DNA from 2 places in the Cobetia sp. L2A1 genome. Region 1 is predicted to be linked to the other one. Evidence: riboswitches for the same ligand, from Rfam matches in the RefSeq annotation. Region 1 holds a riboswitch; the other holds the start of a gene.
What was found. Region 1 has a riboswitch for thiamine pyrophosphate ahead of thiC (phosphomethylpyrimidine synthase ThiC). Riboswitches for the same ligand answer to the same signal wherever they lie in the genome.
Positions count from the first base shown of each region.

Region 2: another riboswitch for thiamine pyrophosphate. It lies ahead of GQR90_RS05955 (ABC transporter ATP-binding protein); the one in region 1 lies ahead of thiC (phosphomethylpyrimidine synthase ThiC).

Region 1 covers NZ_CP047025.1:3,112,106-3,119,839, reverse strand. The annotation lists gene pncB (nicotinate phosphoribosyltransferase) at 1-88, opposite strand, end outside; gene GQR90_RS13335 (DUF4190 domain-containing protein) at 274-636, opposite strand; gene GQR90_RS13330 (GNAT family N-acetyltransferase) at 726-2,027, shown strand; gene GQR90_RS13325 (nuclease-related domain-containing protein) at 2,240-3,511, shown strand; gene GQR90_RS13320 (phasin family protein) at 3,781-4,179, shown strand; gene GQR90_RS13315 (peptidylprolyl isomerase) at 4,458-4,736, shown strand; gene thiC (phosphomethylpyrimidine synthase ThiC) at 4,866-6,707, opposite strand; TPP riboswitch at 6,990-7,132, opposite strand; gene tenA (thiaminase II) at 7,260-7,734, opposite strand, start outside.
Region 2 covers NZ_CP047025.1:1,377,686-1,385,419, forward strand. The annotation lists gene GQR90_RS05950 (ABC transporter permease) at 1-323, opposite strand, end outside; gene GQR90_RS05955 (ABC transporter ATP-binding protein) at 320-1,117, opposite strand; TPP riboswitch at 1,162-1,277, opposite strand; gene GQR90_RS05960 (hypothetical protein) at 1,469-2,419, shown strand; gene GQR90_RS05965 (potassium/proton antiporter) at 2,562-4,271, shown strand; gene GQR90_RS05970 (GGDEF domain-containing protein) at 4,443-5,567, shown strand; gene GQR90_RS05975 (DEAD/DEAH box helicase) at 5,599-6,810, opposite strand; tRNA gene GQR90_RS05980 (tRNA-Ser) at 7,152-7,241, opposite strand; tRNA gene GQR90_RS05985 (tRNA-Ser) at 7,490-7,579, opposite strand.

The DNA of each region.
Region 1 (7,734 bases):
AACGGGTACGGGCGTAGGGGAACAACTTCACCACTGCATTTTGCATGGTGAACTTGTAGAAATCATTATCGAGAATCGAGTGCAACATCGAGGCTCGCTCAAGTGTAAGGCGGCTCGGATGAACCGGAATCGCTGACGGGACAGGCCTGGTGTCAAGGCAAGCACGTCCCGTTGGCACTGGGAGGCAATATCGAAAGAAAAACGGGGTCATCAAGTCGCTGAGGCTTATAGTAAATCGCGAATGCCTGACAGCCGACGGTCAACGACTAACGGTCAACTACTAAACGCCATGATACCGAACATGGTCATCATCATCCCGCCGAATATCAGCAGGCCCGCCAACGACAGAGCGATCAGTAGATAGCCAAGCACTAATCCAGCGAGTGCCCAGCTGTCCCCCGCTTCACCGGACTTGCGGATCTGACTGCGTGCAATATGGCCACAGACAACACCACCCAGTGCCGCAGGTGCTAGCAAGCACCCAAGTACACTCAAGGCGAATCCCACCAGCGCCATGGAATTGGTGCTGGCATGAATATCCTGAGCGGGCGGAGTTGGCGTAGAGGCCTGTCTTGTGGTCGGCCCTGATGCTTGATCAGCAGATGATTCTTCGGGTGGTGTCGATGTGTCTGTCATGGTGGTCTCGTTGTCCTGCATCATGACGACACACTAGCATGTCCTGGTGCGGGCGGCATGTCTGCTCCCGGGGAGAACAAGAGGAGAAAATGGTGATAGGGCAATGGCGAGCAGAGGATGGGCTGGAGGAGAATGCCTCCCAGCGGGATATGCCTGACAACTCGGGAGTGCCCGATAGCCTTGTCGAGAAGACTGATGGCTGGCGGTTGGAGGTTCTCGCTTCTATCAGTGACATCTCGGCGCATGAGTGGAATCGTCTGGCCGGTTGTGACTACCCTTTTTTGCAACATTCTTATCTTGTAGCCCTTGAAGAATGTGGAGCGGCTGTCGCGGCCACAGGTTGGCATCCGGCGCATCTATTGATACGCGATGAGAATGGGCGTCTGCTGGCCGGCCTGCTGCGTTATCTAAAACTGCATTCTCGCGGTGAGTATGTCTTTGATCAACAATGGGCTGAGGCGTTGGAACGGGCAGGCGGGCGTTATTATCCCAAGCAGCTCACGGCCGTTCCCTTTACGCCGAGTGCTGGGCCACGACTGGTAATGAGAGATGACGCAGGAGATACGCCGTCGCGGCGTGCACTGTTGAAGTGGCTATGGCCGCATCTTGAGGCCGGTGTTGCGCCTGCGGCCGACATTGGTGGTGCTTTACGTCGCTACGAGCATAGTGGCTTTCATCTGCTGTTCGTCGAGCAAGATGAGTGCATCGATTGGCAGGCAGCCGTGCCGCACCTTATTCGCCGTCCAGGTATGCAGTATCACTGGCAGTCTCGTGGCGAGCGAGACTTCGATGCCTTCCTCGATGGCTTGCGCTCTCGACGCCGCAAGGAAATTCGACGTGAACGTCGCAAGGTGGCCGAGCAGGGCTTTTCACTGGTCCGCCTCAGTGGCGAACAGATTGGTGACGCGGATATCGAAGCTTTCTATCGCTGCTACTGCATGACCTATCGGGAGCGCGCGCAACGGCCCTACCTTCCTATTGAATTTTTCCACCAACTCAAGCGGAGCATGCCCGAGGCACTATTGTTGATTCAGGCGCGTGATGCAGCACAGATACCTGTCGCTGCCGCACTATGCCTGATTGGCAGTGATTGCCTGTATGGGCGCTGGTGGGGCAGTGAGGTTCAAGCCGACTGTCTGCATTTCGAGGTCTGCTACTACCAGGGGCTTGAGTTCTGTCTAGCGCGCGGGCTGACACGCTTTGATCCCGGTACGCAGGGTGAGCACAAGATTAGTCGTGGCTTTTCAGCCTACGATACCTGGTCATTACACTGGCTCGTTCACCCCGGGTTACAAGATGCGGTGACGGAAGCGGTTGAAGAGGAAACGCGCTGGATAGCCAAGGCGCGGCAGCAGGTAACCGACATGCTGCCTTATCGACAGGACGAGTAGTCAGCCAATAAGTCAGGTGTTGGCCTGAATAAGGTTGATGCAGATCAAGCTTTTATTCCTTTTGGCCATCCGGTATCAAGGCGTCAGCGCGCTGAAATGACTCGATTCAGCTACCGCCAAATCGGTATTGCTCGCCTATTGCATGGCAAGAAAAATTGCGGATGGGGAGCTATACTGAGCTATATTTTAATATTCTAATTTCAGGGGCTCCCATGCTGATCAAGGAATGTGATTCAAGGGAGTATGACGTCCTGGTGCTGGAGGTGCTGGCCCAGGATGCTGCCCTTGCCGGCAGCGAGCGTCATCAAGTCTTGCAGGCGCTTCGCACGATGCGTGCCCGCCAGGTGCGTCGCCGCACATTGGCGACGCAGCTGGATTCACTGCTGGGCGCACGCGATGACTGGATCGTATTGCATGATCTGCGACTTTGGCAGAAAGACAAGGTGATCGAAATTGATCACCTGCTTATCAATTGTCTGATGCAGGCCTGGGTGTTGGATGCATCGTGCTTTGATCTTCAGCTGACTATTACGTCATTTGGAGAGCTGCTGACGCACACCGGTGGTACCGACAAGGCGAGCCAAAGTGAGGAGGCTTCCGGTGATTTCCAGGAGCGACTATTGACACCTTCGCCATTGCTGGCGATTACAGAGCATCGCCGTCTATTTCGAGATTGGTTGGATGTGTCTGGCCTGTTGCCGTTACGCATGGGAATGACGCTCCAGCCACAACTCCTGTATCGGGTCGTGATAGCGGATGAATCACAGGCAAGTCGTCCGCCGGAAGATATCGTGGATAGTCGTGCGCTGGTGTCGATGTCGCGTCTCCGGAGGCAGTGCCTGCAGGTGAGTGGGCGCACGGCTTCCATCACGCGTTTGCGTAGTTTCACGCACCGAATTGATAAGCGGCGTTTACGACGGTTGGGGCGCGCAATTGCAGCACAACATGTCACTTCAACGATTGATTGGCCGGTGCGGCTTGGTTTATCACCCGATACACAGGAATCCTCGCGTGGTGTAAGCGCGGACGGCGCGGCTTCTGCGTATCGTTGGGTACCCGCTGCTCTGAGTGCGTCTTCCGTTGAACACAGTGATTCGGTAACGGCACAGCCTACCGATCAGGGCGCGGGGTCAGGACAAGCGTTTGCCGATTTGCCGATGTCTGCCCTCAAATCCCTATCATCGGCACCGAAGGCAGTAGAGAGTCATCCCTTTGAAAGTCGAGGGCTGCAAGCAGCACACTGGGGTCAGCCTTCGCACGCTGGTGACGATAGAGAGATAGAGACTGATATTGAGGCGATCGAGGGTGATGGCTCTCTTGGCAAGCACATGCAGGGTCCATCACGAAATATCGAGGGTCTGCCGCGCTGTGACGGATGTCGTCGCTGGTTGTCCAAGGACAGTATCGTGTTATGCCAGCAGTCGAACCAGATTGAGGCATTGTGCGGACGGCTGTTGTGTGAGCGTTGCCGCGAGCAGCTATAAAGGTGCTTGTAGACCTTTGCAGAGGCGGCAGGGAAATGAATCCTCGCGTATATGGAAATACCGCCATCATAATGTTGCGGTGCAGCAAGTAGTGGTTTATGCTGCATTGCAGCGAGGATGGAACCTGGTCGAGAGCACTATTGGTAAGTGAAGGTTTGGTAGTGATGGCTCGGTCGCGATAGCGCACAAGCTTGGTTCAATCCTGATAGCCGAAGGAGCGTAGCTCCGGATTCATTTCAGCGTGATGCCAAAACCCTGGAGGGTGCCACATGTTCAATGCCAATTTTGATAAGTCCACCAAGCAGTTCGACGATATGTTCGCTCCGTTGCGTGCTTTCAGTGCCCTGAGCATTGATTACAGCGAAAAGTTGATTAGCGCCCAGATGGAGCTGACCAAGTCTTATGCTGACGCCTCCATTGCTCAAGCTCGTGCATTGCTTGAAGTCAAGGATAGCGAAGGCCTGCAGAACTTCGTCAAGGAACAGCAGGAAACCGTCAAGACACTCGGCGAGCGCCTGCAGAGCGACACACAGAAAGTGGTCGAGCTGAATCAGGACTTCGCCAAGAAGAGTCAGGAACTGGCTGAAACCAATGCCAAGAAAGGTCAGGAGATGGCTGAGAATAATGCCAAGTCTGCCTCCGAGACCATGCAGAAAGCCGCCAAGTAAGCGACATCTGCTCACAGCTCTCGATTGAGGGAGCTGTATAAAAACGCCCATCCGGCCTTCCGGGTGGGCGTTTGTGTGTCTGGAACTTGTCACTGTTGTCATTTGCATGGCTCGTAGCACGGTATAGAGCTCTCGTTCTGTAGAGTACGCCACACTCGAGGCTATCCAATATCATCGACGAGTACGCGCCGGATGCTAGCGGCGAGCGTCGCCTTGCGCCACAATGGCAGGCCATGCCGCTTTGCGCGGTACCATTTGATCAGTGACAGGTGATAGTCATGGCACAGGCCACAGCGCGTCATATTCTCGTTTCCAGTGAAGAACAGTGTGCAGCCCTCAAGACCGAGATCGAAAATGGTCGTGATTTTGCTGATGCTGCTCGTGAGCACTCTTCTTGCCCGTCCGGTCGTAGCGGCGGTGATCTGGGTGCCTTTGGCCCGGGCATGATGGTCAAGGAATTCGATGCAGTCGTATTCAGTGCACCGATCAATGCCGTGCAAGGTCCGGTGAAGACCCAGTTCGGTTACCATCTTCTGGAAGTGACCAGCCGCACCTGATCATTCGGTGAGCGGTAGACGGCGCGCTGGCAAGTAGCGTGTCAGAAGATATGGATAAAACGAAAACGCCCTCAGCCATTTATGGCTGAGGGCGTTTTTCATGTTGGCATTATCGTGTAGCGAAAAGCATCAGACCTCCTGGTAAAGCTGGCTGCCTTCGCGCTTGAATTTCTCGGCCTGCTCCTGCATGCCTGCCTTGACACTATCGGGGTCACCATTCAGTCCGTGCTCATTGGCATAGTCGCGGACTTCCTGAGAGATTTTCATCGAACAGAACTTCGGCCCGCACATGGAGCAGAAGTGGGCGACCTTGGCGGAGTCCTTGGGCAGCGTCTCATCGTGGAAGCTGCGCGCGGTGTCCGGGTCCAGCCCCAAATTGAACTGGTCTTCCCAACGAAACTCGAAGCGCGCCTTGGAAAGGGCATTGTCTCGACGCTGAGCGCCCGGGTGTCCCTTGGCCAGGTCAGCAGCGTGTGCGGCGATCTTGTAGGTGATGATGCCTGTCTTGACATCATCCTTGTTAGGCAGGCCCAGGTGCTCTTTCGGTGTGACGTAGCAGAGCATGGCGCAGCCGAACCAGCCGATCATCGCGGCACCGATGCCCGATGTGATGTGGTCGTAACCCGGTGCAATATCAGTGGTCAGCGGTCCGAGCGTGTAAAAGGGTGCCTCATCACACTCGGTAAGCTGCTTGTCCATATTCTCTTTGATCAAGTGCATCGGAACATGCCCCGGCCCCTCGATCATGACCTGAACGTCATGCTTCCAGGCAATCCTGGTCAACTCCCCCAGCGTTTCCAGTTCGGCGAACTGGGCCGCATCATTGGCGTCTGCCACCGAGCCCGGGCGCAGGCCATCACCCAGCGACAGGCTGATATCGTAGGCCTTGCAGATCTCACAAATAGCTTCGAAATGCGTATAGAGGAAGCTTTCCTCGTGATGGGCGAGGCACCATTTGGCCATGATCGAGCCGCCGCGCGAGACAATCCCGGTAACTCGACTGGCGGTTAGCGGCACATAGCGCAGCAGTACACCGGCGTGAATGGTGAAGTAATCCACACCCTGTTCGGCCTGCTCGATCAATGTGTCGCGGAAGATATCCCAGTCGAGGTTTTCTGCCGCGCCATCGACCTTTTCGAGTGCCTGATAGATAGGCACTGTTCCGATGGGAACTGGCGAGTTACGCAGGATCCACTCGCGCGTTTCGTGGATATTGGTGCCAGTAGAAAGGTCCATGATGGTATCGGAGCCCCAGCGTATGCCCCAAGTCATCTTGTCGACCTCTTCCTCGATGGAGGAGGTCACTGCCGAGTTGCCTAGATTGCCATTGATCTTCACCAGGAAGTTACGTCCGATGATCATCGGCTCACTTTCTGGATGATTGATATTGGCGGGAATGATGGCACGGCCACGTGCGACTTCTTCGCGCACGAATTCCGCTGTAATTTCTGTCGGTAGACTGGCGCCGAAGCTATGGCCGGGGTGTTGATGGCCGAGAATCGCTTCTACGGCCTCGCTACCCTTGTATTCTTCACGCATGGCAATGCGGCGCTGATTCTCGCGGATGGCGATGTATTCCATCTCGGGAGTAATGATGCCCTGACGAGCATAGTGAAGCTGAGTAACGTTCTTGCCTGCCAGTGCGCGGCGAGGGCGGTGATCAAGCTCGAAGCGAAGTGAAGACAGACGTAAATCAGTCTGGCGAATACGTCCATATTCACTGCTTAATTGAGTGAGCTGTTCGGTATCATTGCGTTCTTCGATCCAGTGCTCGCGAAGCGGTGCCAGACCGCGCCGAATATCGATTTCCACGGCTGGATCGGTATAAGGCCCTGATGTGTCATAGACAACAATCGCCGGATTTTCTTCCAGCCCATTGGCTGTCTGAGTCGGGGAGCAGACTATCTCGCGCATGGGAACACGAATGTCTGGGCGAGAGCCTTCGATGTAGATCTTGCGAGAACCACTCATGGGCGCAATGGCTGCGTCATCGACACGCGCTTCACTGGCCAGGTGACGGCTACCATCTTTTCGATCGGTGCGGGCGCGAGCCTTGGGTACGCTCTTGTCTTCAGTGCTCCGATCGCGAGCGTTTTCATCTTGTGTAGATGTGGCAGTACTCATGCAGGTCTCCTCATAGGGGCGGCGTCATGGGACGTCATCATGGGAAGACCGTGCGTAGGGAAGGGATGGCGTCTGTATTGACCCAGTATCAATCATGAGATCCAGAGCAGGACAGCGCCGCACGAAGCGGCATACCATCAGCTTGATTCCTACGCCGGTCCTAACCGGTTCAGGTTCCACGGGACCCCTTGCTGGCAACTCTCGTCTGTCAGGACAGCGAGGCGATGCATGCAGGATCTCAGCCGGTTCCACCAGCACCCCGTCAAGCGTCTTCAGATATTCAATGGCAGAAATGCGTTGGCACCGTAGAGGCATTTCCCATTCAGGATCTGACATCCTGTTTTATATTTAAATTATCTAAATGATAATATTATTATCCGTGAGGCTAATGATAAGCATTTAGTTACGATCCAGTCCCATTTGCCAAAAATCGATTTCCAGGCGCGTGGCATCACGGAATACATCAACCAATTCACCGAGTCGTCGCTCTGACACTTCAGATAGGCGAGCATTCAGCCACTCACGTTCGGCTTCCACGGCTTGCTTGAAGTCGTCGCTGGAGTACATGGCGATCCAGTCGGCATAAGGGTTGTCTTCGATCAGAGTGCTGTCCTGGTCCAGTAACCATTCGGCAATTTCACCGTAACCGATCAGACAGGGCGCCAGAGCAACATGCAAATCGAGCAGGTCGCCGCGCTGGCCACAGTCCAGAACGTAGCGTGTATAAGCGAGCGTGGCACGGGATTCAGGCAATTCACTCAGGTCATCCTCGCTAATACCCCATTCGGCGCAGTAGCCGATATGCAGCGTAAGCTCGGTATTGAGGATGGTGTCGAGACTGGCAGTGGCTTGGCGTAACTCGGAGAGGCTGCGG
Region 2 (7,734 bases), 1.7 Mb from region 1:
GGCGCGATGGCAAAGAGGGGGATGACCTGGCTGATCAGCAGTATCGGCAACAGGGTGCGGCGCAAGCGAGGAATGAAGGCCAGCGCCAATGCGGTACTCAGGCCGAGCAGAATGCCCAGTACCAAACCGGCGAGAATCTCGGTAAAGGTAATGCTCGCATGGTGAGCAAGCGTCGGTGCCTGCTGGATCAGCACCTTTGCGACTGCCAGTGGGGCGGGCAGAATGTAGGGGGGCACTTCGGTGATGACGATGACCAACTGCCAGAGACCCAGCAGGACGCAAGTGCTGATCAATAGGTGACGGAGTGCATGCAGACGCTTCATGCGTGCACCTTCGTGGTTGCCGGAATAAAGGCCTCACTCGGGTCTCGCAGTCGCGCGATCAATTCGGCCTGCGCCTGTTGCAGGGCAGGTGCGTCAAGAGGGACGGGCCGCGGCGGTGACATCCCCGGCAGGCGATCGAGTACGGCGCCATGGCTTTCGCGTGTAGCTGGGCGTAGCAGTAACAGTTGATCCGCAAGGCGCAGCGCCTCAAGGGGGTCGTGCGTGACCATCAATACGGTGCGACCTTCCAGCAGGCGGCTAGCGAGATCATGTAACTCAAGGCGTGTGATGGCATCTACGGCAGAGAAGGGCTCGTCCATCATGACGACCGGGGCTTCCTGATAGAGAGTGCGCGCCAGTGCGACTCGCTGACGCTGCCCACCGGAGAGGGTATCTGGCCAGGCTTTCTCGCGCCCCGCTAGCCCAACTGCAGCCAATAGCTCGCGTGCGCGAGCGATGTTGCGTGGGCGCCCGTGGAGGTCATCCCCCAGGCACAGATTGTCCAGCACACGCCGCCAGGGGAGCAGCAAATCCTGCTGAGCCATCCACGCCACTCGACCAGATAGAGGGTGGCCATCATCGGTGTGTAGTTCAAGCTGATGGTGGTCCGGCATCTCGAGACCTGCCAACAGCCGCAATAGTGAGCTCTTGCCGCAGCCGGAGCGTCCGAGCAGCGCTGTCCAGCTGCCGGCATCAAGACGCGCCGTCAGGTCGCGAAATAGCGTGTGGCCAGCGTAGTCAATGCGAGCGTTATTGAGGGTAAGTCCCAGCGACACAATGTAGTCCGAAGTCATGCGGCGTGCCGGCAGGAGGAAGCACGCAGGACGCCTTGACTAGCAGGCAGGCGCCCAGGATTCCCTCCGCCGGTATCAACCGGATCAGGTTCCAGGGGTTGCCGTGTCGCGTCGTGCGCAGTGGCTCTCAGCCCGTCACCGGGCACCCCCATCCAGTGCACAGTGTAACGTTACCGCCTTGCTGGTTGCATCCCTGCCATCGTCGGGTGTGGTGACTTGATTAGTCATCGTCTCAAATCATCGTCTCAAGTCACGGTCATTACCGGATAAACGTGATGCTATGCCGCGTGGCATTCCGTTGGGTATGCTGTTGAACATGTTGTTGGAGCCTTGTTGCCATTGGAGATCGCCATGCCTGACACTTCGGATCTCTCGAGCTGCTCGCACTATCCTGTGCCACCACAGCGCCCCGATACCTCTTCGGGGCCGCTTCCGCGCGGTTGGCCAGAAGACGCCCTGACTCGCAGATTATCCATCTATCTCGGTCAATCGCTTGAGCCGCTGGCACTGGCATGGCCGGACAGTGCCAATTGGCTTTGGCGGCAGCGGGGAGGCACGCCGGGCATCATCAAGCTGGCGCGCACTGGTCCCGATAATGATCCCTTCTGGCGCGCGATGCGGGGTGTATTCGGGGCTGATCGCTGGCGTCAGCCTGAGGCACTGACGCATCTGGCGGGTGCGTTGCCGGCGCGTTTACCACTACCACCACTTCCACTGACCTATCTCGGGCGTCTCGATGGTGCGCCGGTCTGGCATCTGCCGTGGTCCAGTGGGCAGCCCAGTGATCTCAGCGCCACCTTCTGTGAACTCCTCGGTGATCAGTTGGGACGTTTGCATCAGGATACGGTCTCAGGCTTCGGTCAGCCGTTGGCACAGCCGATGCCATTATTGCACTGGAATGCACGTGTCATTCGTTTCCTGGGTCAGCACCCGCGGCGGGCGGAGCTTGGTGATTTACTGACACGCACCTTCAGTCAACCGAGTCGCGCGGTCTGGAGTCTGCCGGATATGCGCGGCGATCAGTATCTGTGTGCTGCCACCGGGTGGGTCTGGAGCGACTGGGAGGCGCTGGTATGGGCGCCTATCGAGTTCGATTGGGCATTGATCGAGTTGCTGTTGGAAACGTCCACCCAGCGTCAGGCGTTCATGGCGGGTTATTCTCGGCATGGCAGGATGGTCGATATTGAAGGGCAGCGCGGACTTTGCCGCGCTTTGCTGTGGGCCATGGAGGCGTTTGGTCCGTTGTCGTTTACCGCACTTGCCGCCGTGCCTGCTTGGGTATCTCCGCGAAGCCTCCCTTGAGCAAGGTGCGCGGGCCGGTAGCTGCAAGTGCATGAATGGCTGAGAAATTTCTCTGCAACCCCGGCGTCGACATGGAATACTGTCCGTGAGTCGTCGCGGACGTCACTCGAGATCTGGTGCAGGGCATGGCGGGGGAGAGAACGTGGTAGAGAACCTGAATTATTACTTCTTGTTGGCAGGGATGCTGATCGCACTGAGCGTATTGGCTAGCCGTGTATCAGCGCGGCTGGGCACGCCGCTGCTGCTGTTGTTTCTTGGCCTTGGTATGTTGGCCGGCGAAGATGGCGTACTTGGCATTCAGTTTGACGATGCCTCTACAGCCTATTTGATCGGCAACCTTGCCTTGGCGCTCATCTTGCTCGATGGCGGTCTGCGTACTCGACTCTCTACCTTCCGTGCAGGTCTCAAACCTGCGCTGTTCCTTGCCACCTTTGGTGTCTTCATTACCAGCGGACTGGTTGGTCTGCTGGCCATGTGGCTGTTTGATCTCACCTTGATAGAAGGCTTGCTGGTCGGGGCAATCGTTGGTTCGACTGATGCGGCTGCTGTCTTCTCGCTACTTGGTGGACAGAGCGTTCACTTGAACGAGCGCGTTGGTGCGACACTTGAAATCGAATCCGGTACCAACGATCCGATGGCGATCTTCCTGACGATCACGTTGGCCGAAATCCTGACTGGGCAGCTAACCGGTGTGGCTGCTGGCGTGGTGAGTTTCCTGCTGCAGTTCGGGGTAGGAGCCGGCATGGGGTTGGGTGGCGGCTGGGTGATTGCGCGTCTGATGCGTTATCTGGATCTGGCTCCTGGCCTTTATTCGCTATTGGCGCTGGCACTGGGGTTGAGTCTCTTTGCGACCACCAATGAGCTGGGTGGCAGTGGTTTTCTCGCCATCTATCTATGTGGCCTGATGGTTGGCAACCTTCCGGGGCGCCATCTCGAACATATTCTGCCTGTCCATGATGGCTTGGCACATCTATCGCAAATTGTACTGTTCCTGATGTTAGGACTTCTGGTCTCACCATCCACCATGCTGCAATTTGCGCTGCCTGCGGCTGCCTTGAGTTTCGCGCTGATTCTGGTGGTGCGCCCGCTGGCGGTTATCCTCTGTCTCAAGCCCTTCTTCCGCTTCCGTTGGCGAGAATTATGGTTTATCAGCTGGGTAGGGCTAAGAGGGGCGGTGCCTATCGTGCTAGCCATTTTCCCGGTGATCACTGGTGTGGAGAATGCGGCTGTTTATTTCAATGTCGCGTTCTTCGTCGTGATCATCTCGTTGCTGGTTCAGGGCTCATCGCTGGCACCAATGGCACGCTGGCTCAAGGTGATTGTGCCACCGGGTGCTCAGCCTAGTCGGCGTAATCTGCTCGGTATCATGTCGGTCAATGATTACGAGATGCTGGTCTATCGCGTCGATAACACGGCGCTCGAAGGTGTCGCACTGCGCATGCTGCGCTTCCCCTCGGGTGCCAAGGTGGGGGCGCTATTTCGCTCCAAGGTGTTGATACATCCCAAAGGCAGTACCTGTCTGCATCAGCAGGATGTGCTGTGCGTGGTAGGACGTTCCTGTGACGTGCCGAGCCTCAATCGCATGTTCAATGGCGAGAGTCTGCAGCATGAGCAACGCGCGTTCTTCGGCACCTTTACACTGGAGGGAGGAGCCAGCATGCAAGATATTGCTGATGTCTATGGTCTGACTCTTTCACAGGGTGAACAGCAGCTGACGATCGGGGAGTTCATCACACGTCGCGTTGGTGGAGTACCGGTGGTCGGTGATGATGTCGATTGGCATGGCATTCACTGGGTGGTGAATGAGGTAGAGGGTAATCGCATCACGAAAGTGGGGTTGCGCTTGCACTGATACTTTCTTATGGGGAGTGGAGGGAAGAGAAGGCGGGGTGCGTGTAATGTGCTGATCACCTTTCGACTGAGGAATATCGTACTCTGGTCATGTCAGGCCAATGTGTGCATGGCATATGTGCATGACAGAGTCTGGTCACCGCTTGTGACCAGCAGCGCAGGAGTTGATCTCATGGCCAGTCCACATCCCCATCTCGCGCACTTCCTGATGCGCTTTGAGCATTTTCCGCCCGGTCTCACGTCGGACGAGAAAACCTTCCATGCCACGTTCAATGTGGTCTATACGCTAGCGGTTGCCTGTCATCTCTTCTATTCCATCATGATGTTGTGGCTGGGAGAGATGACCATTCTGGCGTTGAATCTCGCCATGCTGGTCGTCGACCTCGTGTGTCTGCAGCTGCATCGTGCGCGCCGTGAAGTACTGGCAGCCAATCTGCTGGCCTTGGGTACCTGTGCCCAGATCAGCTTCTCCTTGCGCTATTTCGGGCCAGAAGCAGGTTTTGACTACTTCTATTTCGGTGCCTTGCTATGCATCTATAGCATCCGTACATCGTTCACGCGGCGTGTGATGCTGTGTGCGGCCTGCCTATGCATGCCATTGGCAGCCTACCTGGTATTGATGATGGAAGGTGCAGTGAATCCGTTGTCAGCTGGCTGGGCTTTTGCGTTCCGGGTCATCAACCTGTGTGTGCTGACTATCTTCTTTACGCTAGTGCTGGTGCAGATGGGGTGGTCGTCTGATCGACTGCGGCAGCGGTTCGAATCTGGCGTACGCTTTGATGAACTGACTGGTGCGCTGAGCCGCGGTGAGCTGATCGATCAAGGTCGCGGCATGTTGGTCGATATCGGGCCAATGAGCGTGATGATGGTCGATGTCGATCACCTCGGTCTCATCAACGACACCTGGGGGCGGCCGGCGGGGGATCAGATACTGAAGGAGTTGGTCAGGCGCTTGCAGAGTATTCTGCGCAGCGAAGACCTGGTGGGTCGCTACGGAGGAGAGGAATTCGTGCTGTTGTGCCCTGGCTTGCACGGCGAGCGTGCTGATCAGGTGGCAGAGCGCCTGTGCAAAGGCGTCTCGGCATTGCCATTCGTGATCAATGATGGCACCAGTAGCCTGGATGTCAGTCTGTCGATTGGCGTGGCATTGCGTCAGTCAGGCGATAAGGACCTTGAGGCGTTGATCGCCAAGGCAGACGTCAATCTGTTCCGCGCCAAGCACGAAGGGTGCAATCGGTTCATTAGCGACAATCAGCTAGGGCCGGTGTCAGGGTTAGGGGTGGTGAGAATTATATGAGCCCAGCGAATACTGGGCTCATTATTGTGAATTAGTGTTTGTTCGGCTGACGGCGACGGCCTTTCTGCGCTTTTTTAGGCGCGTGTGCGGTATTTGATTCCGGCACTGGCAGGGCAGGTTCAAAGCCTTCAATCACCTCTCGTGTCACGAAATAGCCCAGATGCTGCTCGATGGCGCACAGGTTTCTGAAGTCATCACGTGAGACAAGAGAGATGGCTTCACCTGCTGCGCCTGCTCGACCAGTACGACCAATGCGATGGACATAGTCTTCCGCTTCGTCGGGCAGGTCGTAGTTGACCACTCGCTCCAGATCATCAATATCAATGCCGCGTGCCGCGATGCCTGTAGCAACGAGGAACTGGATCTTGCCTGCTTTGAAGTCCGCCAGCAGTTGCTCACGAACCGCCTGGCTACGGCCGCTATGGAAGGACTCTGCAGCGATGTCGCGCTTTTCCAGCTGGCCGACCAGCTTGGCTGCGCCTCGCTTGGTTTCGATGAAGATCAGCGCCTGTTGCCATTTGTTCTCGTGAATCAGATGGCTGAGCAGCGAAGACTTGAATTCCTTGTCGACGGTGATCAGATGCTGCTCAATTTCCGGCACCGTGACGTTTTCAGGCGCAATGGATATCTCGGTGGCGTCCGTGACAGCTGTTCTTGCCAGGAAGCGGACCTGTTCAGACAGTGTCGCCGAGAACAACAGATTCTGGCGCTCTGACGGCAGCTTTTCGACAATCTTGTTGATGTCGCTGATGAAGCCCATGTCCAGCATGCGATCCGCTTCATCAATCACCAGAATGTGCGTCTCATCAAAGTGCACCGCGCGGCGCGTGTGCATATCCAGCAAGCGTCCGGGCGTGGCCACCAGAATATCAACGCCTTCAATGAGGCGTTGCTTCTGAGGTTCGATGTCGATACCGCCGTACATGGCCATGGAGGTGATATCGAGGTGACGTGCATAGTGCTGAACGTTGTCTTCTACCTGAATGGCCAGCTCACGAGTGGGCGTCAGAATGATGACATGTACGCGTTTGGCGCGAACCGCTGGGGCATCAATCAACTTTTCCAGGATGGGTAGTACGAAGCTGGCGGTCTTGCCGGTACCAGTCTGCGCTGCTGCAATCAGGTTCTTGCCTGCCAGGACCACTGGAATCGCTTTCTCCTGGATAGGCGTCGGCGTCTTGTAGCCTTGCTCGGTAACGGATTTTACAATTGGGTCGCTCAACCCAAGGGCTGCAAAGGACATTTTTTCTCTACTTTTGAAGTGTGAAGTGGTTTGGAGTCTTTGATGTCAATATAGAGGATAGGAAAGGCTGGGATGCGTGGGATGCAAGGCAATCACGACGTCACATGATGCTGAGTATCGGGCAGGCATCATGATGGGCTGTGGAGAGAGGGTGAGCTGAGATGTTGCGTCAGATCACCTGCCAGTGTCCTGCGAGCCAGCATGCTGCAAGGCAATGGCTTGCAGTCTTGGGTCGGCATGTGAATTCGTTGTGGCGAAAGCGCGTCGACCTCAAGGCTAGCGAGGAGCTGGCATAAGAAAAGGCCCGCTCACAGGGTGAACGGGCCTTTTCAATATCTAGGTGGTGGAGGGACAGGGATTCGAACCCTGGGTAGGTGTTACCCTACGTCGGTTTTCAAGACCGGTGCATTCAACCGCTCTGCCACCCCTCCAACTCACGAGGCAAAATACTACCGAAGTTGGTGAGAATTGCAAGTGCTTAATGATCGGTTGCGATATAAAAGTGATCGCGGACAGTCACTTGCACTGCAAAACAGGGGAGGGGAGCTGTCATCCTGCGTCGTAGCAGCTGAGGCATTGAAGCTGAGGCATTGAAGCTGAGGCATTGAAGCTGAGGCATGAAAGTCGAGCCATGAAAAAGGCCCGCTCATGAAATGAACGGGCCTTTAAATAGTCTGGGTGGTGGAGGGACAGGGATTCGAACCCTGGGTAGGTGTTACCCTACGTCGGTTTTCAAGACCGGTGCATTCAACCGCTCTGCCACCCCTCCAACTCACGAGATGAAATACTACGGATTTTTCAGGCTGGGTCAAGGGGTTAGCGTAAAATTCCTTGTCGTTCAGGCGCTTGAAAGGTTGTCTATGCAATACTCTAGAAAGAGACTGACGCTGTGGTTGCCTTTTATGCGTTTGGCTGTTGCATAAA